Linked DNA regions of Granulicella sibirica. The protein of the gene in region 1 binds, or shares a complex with, the protein of each later gene. Links are inferred from orthologs where the notes say so. Each region holds a gene or a part of one and is shown on either strand. Other genes may lie near its edges.

Evidence for each region. Proteins that work in one complex are often made in the same cells at the same time.
Region 2: the proteins of lpxA (region 1) and GRAN_RS19140 are in contact, whole or in part, in a crystal structure (PDB 4J09), measured with the Escherichia coli proteins. The link is inferred for Granulicella sibirica from one-to-one orthologs.

The regions. Positions count from the first base shown.
Region 1 is NZ_RDSM01000001.1:2,523,757-2,529,312, reverse strand. Bases 1,440-4,397 are described here. They hold lpxA (acyl-ACP--UDP-N-acetylglucosamine O-acyltransferase), read right to left. Parts: upstream 3,333-4,397; coding sequence 2,547-3,332; downstream 1,440-2,546. Other genes in these bases: GRAN_RS10525 (acyltransferase family protein), read left to right, coding at 3,929-4,397; fabZ (3-hydroxyacyl-ACP dehydratase FabZ), read right to left, coding at 3,329-3,865; GRAN_RS10540 (LpxI family protein), read right to left, coding at 1,647-2,531; GRAN_RS10545 (peroxiredoxin), read right to left, coding at 1,440-1,537. Outside these bases: GRAN_RS25885 (hypothetical protein), read left to right, coding at 1-891; more of GRAN_RS10545, read right to left, coding at 977-1,439; more of GRAN_RS10525, read left to right, coding at 4,398-5,086; GRAN_RS10520 (hypothetical protein), read left to right, coding at 5,100-5,556.
Region 2 is NZ_RDSM01000003.1:617,301-622,785, reverse strand. The notes cover bases 968-3,854. They hold GRAN_RS19140 (MFS transporter), read right to left. Parts: upstream 3,104-3,854; coding sequence 1,832-3,103; downstream 968-1,831. Other genes in these bases: GRAN_RS19135 (response regulator transcription factor), read right to left, coding at 3,219-3,854; GRAN_RS19145 (YncE family protein), read left to right, coding at 968-1,835. Also shown: GRAN_RS19150 (ThuA domain-containing protein), read right to left, coding at 1-662; more of GRAN_RS19145, read left to right, coding at 831-967; more of GRAN_RS19135, read right to left, coding at 3,855-3,950; GRAN_RS19130 (PilZ domain-containing protein), read right to left, coding at 3,997-4,326; GRAN_RS19125 (ATP-grasp domain-containing protein), read right to left, coding at 4,361-5,485. UniProt on the Escherichia coli protein: Probably transports across the inner membrane the two dehydrated forms of N-acetylneuraminate (Neu5Ac), 2,7-anhydro-N-acetylneuraminate (2,7-AN) and 2-deoxy-2,3-didehydro-N-acetylneuraminate (2,3-EN).

The DNA of each region.
Region 1 (5,556 bases):
GAGGGTGCCGACACAGCCGGCACCGCGCAGCCCGGTCCCGACGCTCTCCTTCACACCGGCACTCACTCTGAGGACGCAGAGCTCGAAGCCGCTCCCTCGAACCCAGTCGATGGATACACGCCGGCTACCTCGCTATCCGAAGAGCCGGAACCAAGCGCCGCAGCAGTCAGCGTAGGCGAAGCACTCAAGAGCCTGCCATCGAATCAGCCAGCAGCAAAGAAGATGGCAAAGAAAGTCGCCTCGAAGAAGATCGCTTCTAAAAAGATCGCAGCTAAAAAGACTTTCACGAAGACAACCCCGGCGCCAGCCCAGAAAGTTGCGCCTATCAAAGCCGCTTCCGCCAAGAAGAGCGCGCCCGTGAAGGTGGTTGCGAAGGCCGCTCCAGTCAAGGCTTCTGCGAAGGCCGCTCCAGTCAAGGCTTCTGCGAAGAAGAGCGCTCCGCTCAAGCAGGCCGCGCCGCTGAAGAAGGCCGCCAAAAAGATCCCGGCGAAGAAAACGCCGGTGAAATCCGTCCCCGCCAAGAAGGGCGCAACCTTGAAAAAGGCCGCTAAAAAATCCACTCCAACATCTGCCGCGAAGAAGTCGAGTGCTCAACGCGGCGGTCAGGTCGCTCCTAAGAAGGCGACCGCCAAAAAGAGCATCGGCAGCACAAAACTACTAACGAGAGGTACTCCCTTGGCAACGAAGAAAGCAGCAGCGAAGAAGACGGCGGCTCCGGCGAAGAAGACGGTAGCCAAGAAGGCTCCGGCAAAAACAACCCCCGCTAAGAAGACAGCGGTTCCGGCAAAGAAGACGGTCGCCAAGAAGGTTGCCGCCCCAGCCAAGAAGACTGCCAAGAAGGCAGCCCCGGCAAAGAAAGCTGCGAGCAAGAAGACCGCTGCCAAGAAGTAAGCACCTCCTCGCGGTCTTACGGTCGCCCTAACAGAAAAAGGCCCGGCTCCTCACTTGAGGAACCGGGCCTTTCATCCCTACCTTATTACTTCGCCGTGGCGATCTCGGCAAGCACTTCTTCGCTGTGGTTCGCGACCTTTACGTCCGGCCACACCTTCACCACTTTGCCATCCGGGTTGATCAGGAATGTCTCGCGGCTCGCGAACTTCATCGGGCCCATGCTCTTCACCGGAACGCCATACGCATCCACAACTTTATGATCCGGATCCGCTAGCAGCTTGAAGCTGAACGTATCTTTCGCGCACCAAGCCTTGTGCCCTTCCACGGTATCGAGCGACACGCCAAGCACCACCGCGTTCGCCGCCGTGTACTTCGGCATGTCCCGCTGGAAGTTATGTGCCTCGATCGTGCATCCCGTCGTCTGGTCCTTCGGATAGAAGTACAGCACAACCCACTTGCCCTTATAGTCCGTCAGCGACACGGGCTTATCTTCTTGCGAAGGCAGGGTGAAGTTGGGTGCGACCGCACCCGGCTGAACGGAATCGCCTGCGGCAGCGTGAGCTTTCAGTCCAAAACCGCCTACAGTGACGGCGGCTGCCACAGCGGCAACACCAAGAGCTTTGCCCAGAAGTCCTTTGCGAATCATCTCTCACTCCCTATCGGTGCCGGGGTCAGAAGCTTCGCGCACAACACGAGCGCCCAGGCACGCACTAGCCATACTACGCCCGCCCCGCTTTGGTTGTGTCACGAAGCCCTCAAACCTGCGAAGCACTTTCGCCCACAATGGCGATCCCCGCTCCGTCCGCCGTCCTCACCACCGCCTCCGGATCGAACAGCAGCGTCCGCCCCGCTTCAACGCATAAACAAGTGGCCCCTGCCTTCTTCATCGCCTCAATCGTCGCCACCCCGATCACCGGCACATCGAACCGCATATCCTGGTTTGGCTTCGCGACCTTCACCACCGTCAACGCACTTCCCAGCAGTGTCTCCTCAACACCTCGACCCCGCAACAACTCACCCGCCCGCAGGATCGTCGCGTCCGTTCCCTCCATCGCCTCGACCGCCACGCAAGCCTGCCCCGCGATCACCACCGTTTGCCCCAGGTCCCACGCCGCCAGACCACGCGCCACCGAGCGTCCATAAGCCACATCCTTCTGCTCTTCATCGGATGGCCCCCGCGCCGTCAACACCCCAACCTTCGCCAGCAGAGGCTCAAGATAAGCCGTCGAGCTAATCAACTCGATCCCCTCGTCTCCAAGCACCTTCGCAATAGCCCCAAGCAGCATGTCCGTATTACGCGTTCGCAGACTCATCAGAAGCTTCGCCAGCCGCCAGTCCGGCCGTATCGAAGAAAAGATCTGCTTATGCTTCACCTGCCCCGCCATCACGGCCCGAGCCACACCTTCACGTTGAAATGTCTCGATCAGTTTCGATAACTCCCCAAGCGAAAGCCAGTGCACAATGACCTGCGGATCATGTACCGCCCTCACATCCATCTCCGCATCGGTCTCTTCCTTGATCGCCGCAACCACCACGGTCAACCCATGCGCCCGAGCCGCCTCCAGTAACAAAAAGGGAAAGCGCCCGTTCCCAGCGATCAGCCCGAGCCGCCCAGTATCGCTGATCGAAATCTCGCCCATCGAAGCCACACCCACCTACTTGATGATCCCGCGCTCACTCGCCGCAATAAACTCAACCAGATACTTCACATGCTCCGCATCAGGAGACCCCTCGAGCGTCTCCCGCATCGCCTTCAGGGCATCGCTCGTATTCATCTTCGAGCCTGTCAGCAATCGATACGCATGCCGAAGCTCCTTGATCTGCACCGGCGTGAATCCCCTCCGCTCCAGCCCGACCTTGTTCAACCCATACGCATGGTTATTCCGTTCGATACTCGTCAGCGAGAAAGGCAGTACATCCTGCGTGATCGTCGTGCCCCCACCGATATAGCTGTACTTTCCGATCCGGCAGAACTGGTGCACCGGGCAAAGCGCCCCCACGACCGCATAGTCCTCGACAATCACATGCCCCGCTAGCGTAGCCGAGTTCGCCAAGATGCACCCGTTGCCGATATGCGAGTCGTGCCCGATATGCGTATAAGCCATGATCAAACATCCCGACCCGACAGTCGTCACGCCCCCACCGCCAACGGTCCCCCGCGAGATCGTCACCGACTCCCGCACCGTGTTGTCATCCCCCATCACAAGCCGCGTAGGTTCGCCCGCATACTTCAGATCCTGTGGCGAGCAGCCAAGGCTCGCAAACGGAAACACCCTATTCCGCGCCCCTAACGTCGTATGCCCATCCAGCACCACATGCGACACCAGCCTGCAATCCTCACCCAGCACCACATCCGCGCCAACGATGCAGTAAGGCCCCACGCTGCACGAGTCCGGAACTCTCGCGCCTTCTGCAACGATCGCAGTCGCATGGATGCTCAAGCGCCCTCCGCCTCCACGGCCTTCTTCGCCGCCCGAGGCACCACCTGACACATCACCGTCGCATCGCAAACAGTCTTGCCCTCAACTGTGATCACACCCTTCATCTTTACCGCACGGCTCCGCCACTGCAGCACCGTAACTTCAATCCGTAGCTGATCCCCCGGAGTCACCGGCCGCCGAAACTTCGCCTCTTCAATGCTGGTAAACACCATCAGCTTCGAGTCCCGATCCGGAATCTCCGACAGCAGCAGAGCCCCGCCCGTCTGCGCGATCGCCTCGACCATCAGCACGCCCGGCATCAGCGGATACCCAGGAAAGTGTCCCTGAAAAAAAGGCTCATTGATCGTCACATTCTTGATGGCGACGATCCGAGTCTTCCGCTCCACCTCAAGCACCCGGTCGACAAGAAGGAACGGGTATCGGTGCGGCAGAAGCGCCATAATCTCGTTGATGTTCATCGTCTGCGGCGCGGCGGCCTTCGCCTCCTCCACCGCAACAGCCTCGCCAACATTCACCTGATTCTCATCACTCATCGCACTGTTGAGTATAACGGCACATCCCCCTCCACCTGCCCCACACCCCGATACCATCGACCCATGACCCCGAACGAAGCTTCCGGGCCCGTCACCCCACGCTTCGCGGGTGTCGACCTGCTCCGCGGCCTCTCCATCCTCTCCGTCGTCCTGCTCCACCTCTGGCTGCGCATGTACTTCGCCGGCTTCCAACTCGATCAGCACATCCTCCCGCGCCTGCAGTACATCCTCTTCCGCAACGGAGGCAACGGCGTCACCCTCTTCTTCGCCGTCTCCGGCTTCCTCATCACGCTCACCTCGCTCCGCCGCTTCGGTGGACTCGAGAACATGCGTCCCGCAACCTTCTACCGCATCCGCTTCGCCCGCATCGCGCCCCTTCTTTTATCCCTGCTGGCAATCCTCAGCGTCCTCCACCTCACCCACGCCGCAGGCTTCCGCGTCAAGGGAACCACCCTTCCCCTAGCCCTCTTCTCCGCCTTCACCTTCCACCTCAACTGGCTCGAAGCCATCAAAATGCACTCCTACCTCCCCGCCAACTGGGACGTCCTCTGGAGCCTCTCGGTCGAAGAGATGTTCTACGTCTTCTTCCCCCTCGTCTGCCTCTTGGCCTTCCGCCTCCCACGCGGCAGATGGATCTTCCTCACCATCCTCACCACCTTCATCATCCTCGGCCCCCTTGCCCGAAGCGTCTTGCCCGCGAACGACATGTGGAGGGACACCTCCTACCTGGCCAGCATGGATGGCATCGCCCTCGGTTGCCTCACCGCACTCCTCACTAACCACCTCGCAAAGCGCCCCATCAGACCAGCGCTCCTCATCGCTCTCAACGTCATCGGCGCAGCCACGATCCTCTGGATCATCATCTGGCCTCGCTACACGTGGATGCGCCCCTTCGGCCGCAGTGGCATCGCTGAAAGCACATTGGCTCTGGGAGCCTGCCTCATCATGTTCGCAACGGTTCTCCGCCCACGCCGCGGACGCCCGTGGACCGCTCCCATCCGCTGGTACGGACGCCACAGCTACGAGGTCTATCTCACCCACGAGTTCCTCATCGTCTGGGGAACTATGCTCTACGCCAAAATTCATCGCGGACCACTTCTGCTCTGGTTCCTCGCGATCCCCCTGCTCACCGCGCCCCTGGGCTGGCTCACCGCTCGCTACCTCTCCGAACCCATGAACCGTAGGCTTCGAGGTGCAGCGCCACCGGGATCTACCGTGTAGGCTACGATGGCCCATGCACCTTACGATCTCCGGCCTCAACACTGCTCCCATGAAGTTCAAACATCTCTGGGGCCGGTACGTCCACGGATTCAGACCATGGAAGCACTGCATCGGATGCCTCGTCTCAAATACCGCTCCCCAGATTTATCCAGAGATGACCGACGGCTCCATCGAACTTCAGGATCGCCTCTTCTATCTCTGTGGTGTCGGTCAGGAACGCTCTGAAAAGCTTCATCCGGAACTGGCCCGTAAGATCACGAACGTGCATCTCGCCGTGCGGCCAAGAAAAGGAAGTGTTGCCGCCACAGGATCCTCCTACGGGGTCACCTTCACGATTCAGGATGCGCAGGCTATTACCATTGAGACCTTGTCGGCGGACTTTCAAGGTCTTCCCAAAGCCCACTGGCGCTGCAAAAACTTCCAGTTTGGATACCAGATGTTCGATGTGGACGAGGTTCCGAGGGTGCCGG
Region 2 (5,485 bases), on another replicon or contig:
ACCGGATGATCCCCCATCTTGATATCGCTTGAGGGCTTATAAGTGTTCTCATCCACACTGGCAAGCACGCGCACGTTCGGTCGCGGCGACCGGCTCCACGTATACCACTCCTCCTGCTTGATCGTGAACGAACCCGGGATGTTCCGCATCACCGGATGGTTCGGAGCCTCGACCGTAACAACCCCATCCGCAAAGGTGGGAATGTACTTCGTGAAGCGGATCTCTCCCATGAACTCCGAAAACCACGGCCACATCTGCGTCCCATCGAATTCACCTAGCAACGTCGCATGATGAAACCCGACCCATCCAATCGTTCCATTCTCAATCGCGTCGTGGAATGCGCTCATCGCCGTGGGCGTCCAGTTATACGGGGGATAGTTCAACTGGAGAAATACCTTGTACTGCGAAAGGTACGCCGCATCGATCTTCTGCGTGTCTTCGATGTAGTCGATCGTGAATCCATCGACGGTTGCTTCATGAGCGAGCCATATCTTTGCCGCATCGACGAAAGGCTTATGAATCCCACCCGTCTCCGCGATAGCAAGCACCTTGTAAGTCGGCGCGACCGGCGGCTTCGCCTGCCCGAAGATCCTTCCAGCACAGCCAATCACAAGCAGCATCGCGGCAAGATACGAAGGAAGAAAGCGTCCATTCAGAGGCATCGTCAAAGTCCTGTCTCGGGAATTCGGTACTATTCTAGGTGTCTGCGTGAAGAAGATATGAGGTAAGGTATGACATTCGTATTCGGCAGGCCCGGCGCCACTAACAAACGTTTCTTTAGAAAGTCTACTTTACCCCATGCCCCGCGTCTCGCCGTATTCGCATTCTTCTTGAGTTACGCGGCGCTAGGAGCACAAACGCCCGAGGCCGTCGCCACCCTCGTCAATCGCACGGGAATCGTCCTCAGCGAGAGCACAGGCAAGGTCTACGCCGTCGACCGCTCGCACGATTCAGTCGCCGTCATCGACGAGAGCGGAGCCACAAAAACCATCAAGGTCGGCGTCGGCCCCGAGGCGCTCGCGATGAACAACCGCACCGGCATGCTCTACGTGGCGAACTCCGGAGACAAAACCGTCTCGGTCATCGACAGCAGGACCGACGCCATCGTCGCCACCATCCCCACGCCCGCCCGCGCCTACGCCATCGCGTCGGACGACACCGCGAACAAGGTGTACGTCTCACTCACCTTCAGCAACCTCCTCACCGTCATAGACGGCAAGACCAACACGGCATCCGATATCAAGACGGGTTCAGCCGACGCCATCCTCGTCGATGCGAAGCGCAAGCAGATCTACCTGCTCGGATACGAGAGCGATGCCCTCACTGTCGTCAACACCGAGACGCAGGCAATCAGCAAGCTTCCTGCAGGCGCACTCCATCTCTGGGGTCTGGCGCAGTCCGAGCGCACTCTCTTCGTCTCGCATATCCAGGATTCCTCCATCGCCGCGATCGACGTGGAAACAAAGTCCATCCGCAAGATCGACACCGGCGCGATGCCGAGCGCCATCGCCGTCGACTCCACCACCGGCAACGTCTTCGTCGCGAACTACGGCGACGGCTCTGTCACCATCATCGACGGAGGCATCGGCAAGGTTCTCGCCACCATCACCGTCGGCGAACATCCGCAGGCCATCGCTATCGACGCAAGCCGTGGTGTCGCCTACGTCGCCAATGCCGCCGACAACACCGTCACGCTGATCGACGAAGCCACCCGCCGCGCCATCAAGACGGTCAAGGCCGGCGACCACCCTTACGCGCTCGTCGTCGACCCGAAGACCCATACCGCCTACGCCGCCAACCTCGGCAGCACGGCCTTCACCGTGCTCGGAAACTAAGCGTTCGTCTCTTCAGCCACCGAAAGCTCAACGCCCTTCGCCTCGGAGCCCGACGCCGTCACCGCGGCCACCACGACCGCCACAACAAGCACGGTTCCCGAGAGCACAGGCCCAAGCATGCCACCCGCAAAACGCTGCGCCAGCCCTGCCTGAAACACCCCGTTACGCGACGACAAGAGATTCCCAAGCTGATACGCGAATCCCGGAAAGACCGCACGCACCGGCCCCGGCGAAAGCTCGTTCAGGTGCGCCGGAATCACGCCCCACGCTCCCTGCACCATCAACTGCATCATGAAGCCACCAGCCGCCATCGCCACCACCCCATGGGACCACGCCCACAGCGGAATCATCGGAATCGCCAGCAGGGACGAAACGACAATCGCCTTCCTCCTCCCAAAGCGCTCCGAGAGCGAACCGCACACGATCCCCCCGCATAGAGCCCCAAGGCTCCCGACGACAATCACCAGACCAACCATCCCCGACGACAGCCCACGATCCTTCTCGAGGAACGTAGGATACAGATCCTGCGTGCCATGGCTGAAACTCGTGAACGCCGTCATCAGCACAACCAGAAAGAGAAAGCTCGGGAGATAGGTCACCAGCTTGCCCCACTCGAACCCGACATGCGGATTGCGCGTCTTTTCCGCCTTCGCCTCAAGCCACGTCGGCGACTCCTCCACCTTGAACCGCAGGTAGAAGGCAAGCAGGGCCGGCGACGCCCCGATCATGAACAATACACGCCACGGCGTCCATATCCCCGTCCCATGCAGGTGTGAAAAGAGAAGCCCATAGGTCGCCGCCGCCAGCAGGTTGCCGACGACATACCCTTCCTGTAGCACTCCTGAAAAGAACCCGCGCCCGCGCGCCGGTAGCGTCTCAAACGCAAGCGCCGCGCCGACGCCCCACTCCCCGCCCATCGCGACTCCGAACAAAGCCCGGCACACCAGAAATAAAGGAAGAGTAGGCGCAATCGCCGACGCAAGTTCGAACACCGAAAACGCGATGATATTCACCATCAGCGTTGGCCGTCTGCCCCAACGCTCCGCCATCAGGCCGAAGAGAAAAGCCCCCACTGGCCGCATCGCAAGCGTCCAGAAGATCGCCTCCGCCACCTGCTTGATGCCCACGTGGAAGTCCGTCGCGATCGCCTTCAGACACACCGTCAACAGGAAGAAATCGAACGCATCGAGCGTCCATCCAAGAAAGCACGCGAAGAACGTGCTCCGCTGTGTCTTCGTCAATCCACGCCACTCCGCGAGCATGCCCATAGGTTCGCCCATCCTAGCATTTGCCAGGAGCGTTTCGCGGGATTGTCATCGGGAGGAATCGAACAGCTCAGCCCCGCGGCGACGCGGTGGCCTGCTTGAAAAGCAACCTACTCCGTTACATCTTCGAACGCAGCGGCGTGGCCTGTGCGACGGGGAGCACATCCGGGTCAGCCGTGTACTTCTTCAGCAACTGGTGATGCAGGCAGTAAAGCGCGAGCTCAAGCCGGTCGGAGACCCCAAGCTTGTCATATACCTTGCGCAGGTAATTCTTGATGACCTGCTCCGTCGTCCCGATCTGGTAGGCGATTTCCTTGTTACGCATGCCGCGCGTGATGCAACTGATAATCGCCAGTTCCTTCTTCGAGAGCTTCGGCTGTGTCTTCGGTCCGGTCAGCGAGGTCGCCTGTGCACGGTACGCATCGATCACCCAGCTAACCGACTGGTTGTCGATCCACGTCTCGCCCGCGGCGATCTTCCGCACGCACTTGATCAGCAGGTCCGGCGTGATCGACCGTGGAACCACTCCGCGCACGCCGCGGCGGTAGAGTTCTACCGTGTTTGCCTCGTCCGTCTCCACCACCTGCACAATCAGTTTCGCGTCGGGAGCCGTCCGGACGAGCTCCGGAATCGCGTCCGTCGTCCCTGCAATCAGTTGCCCTTCGAGAACAACCACATCCGTGGGGTAGCGCTGCAACGCTAGGTAAAGGTTCGCTAACGACTCGGCCTGGGCGACGACGCGAATGTCGTCCTCCACCGCGAATACCTTCCGCATGCCAACGCGATAGATGGCCTGAGAATCTGCAAGAATAACCCGGATCCCAAGCTGTTTCGATGCTTCTTCAGCCATTTCTTGAGATTCCAGAGTCTGCCCCCCCGTTTCCGACATAATATCCCTAGCCTCCGAGTACATATTCGTCAATCACTGCTGCGGCGAGGTCATCCGTCAACCGTCTCTGATGACGTACGATGCGTCCAACACAATGGATGATGAGATCTCTTGCGTTGCCCATGATAGCTGCCGGCATCGTCATTGTGAATTCGATCCGGCTGTCAACCTCGGGCAGCCTGTCACCACTGAACAGAAGTCCGTTCGCCGAAATATCTTCGGTCATCGCCTCACACCGGCCGTGTTCGGTCTCGAGCCAGATTCCCATGCGAATGGGAAACCGGACGGCGGAGCGCACCGGCGTATCGGTCATCAACTTCTGCCAGTCTGTTACCAAGATGCATCCTCCAGCCGCGTTGCGTTATAAACCTTTATGCCGGGTAAAGCGCTGCCGACCCGCCAATCCATTCCTGGTCCCGATTGTGATCAACGCCCATCATCAATCCGCGTCCCATTCGTACCAGGCTGATCACCGGTTCCATCCTTCCGCCTTCCGGCCACAGATACATCACCCGGATCTCCGCCTGGGTCATCCCGTGCGGAGTTTCGATCACAGGTTGAAAATGTACTCTTTCCTGTAACAAATACAAACTTCTCTCTTCAACCGGGATCGCTTCCAGCTCTGCGTCCGTTGGGGCGAACTGGATCCCCTTCCCGGCAAAGGAGTACAAAGGCTTCAACAGCACTTCATTTCGATCCGAGGGCAGCTTCGTTCTGCCCTTTCCATCAAACCAGTCGTTCAAAAATACCGCTGCCGGCACCGATGCGTGGTCGAGATACGGAAGCGAGAACTTGCTGATCCGAAAAAACCAGTTCGGATGCCCGGCCCACTCCACATCCAGATCGTCGCAGTACCGAAAAGCCAGCTCGATCCCCTTGCGCTCGATCTCATCGACGATTGCCCGGTTGAATACCCTGTGTATATCGACCAGTTCGCCTGAATCGTTCAGGTAAAAAAGCTTGCGGCCAACCTTTTCCAGTTTCGCTACATCCACGGTCACAATTCCAAGCCGCTCTTCGTACACCTTGAAGTCTGGAAGCGTCTTTTGATGCTCCGGCTCAACCTCAGCCAGGACAACGTGCTTCGGGTCATGCTTCCCAACGATCACCCGGCGCAGCAGCTCCCAATAACTCGCCTCATCGTGCCCGCCAAGATGCCACCGAAGTTCCTTGGGCAAATCGAAGACCGAACAATACTCCCGCGAAAGGACGTCCTGATAGCCGAAGACCGAAGGGAACGCCTGCATCTCCACTAGCTTCGGCTTCAGCGACCCATCCGCCGCCCGCACCAGGCCGAAGTCGACCGTCATGAACTCCGGCCACGGAGTCTCTCGCGGAACCCGGTACTCGGCCGGAATCGATCCCGACGATATCCTCATGTACTCCGGGTTCTCAACAAGTTGTCGCGTCAGCTCGATCCCCACCTCTGCCAACTCGTCGAGCATTTCCTTGGGAAAGAAGGCTGGGGTCTCGCACACACGAAACTGAACCTGCGT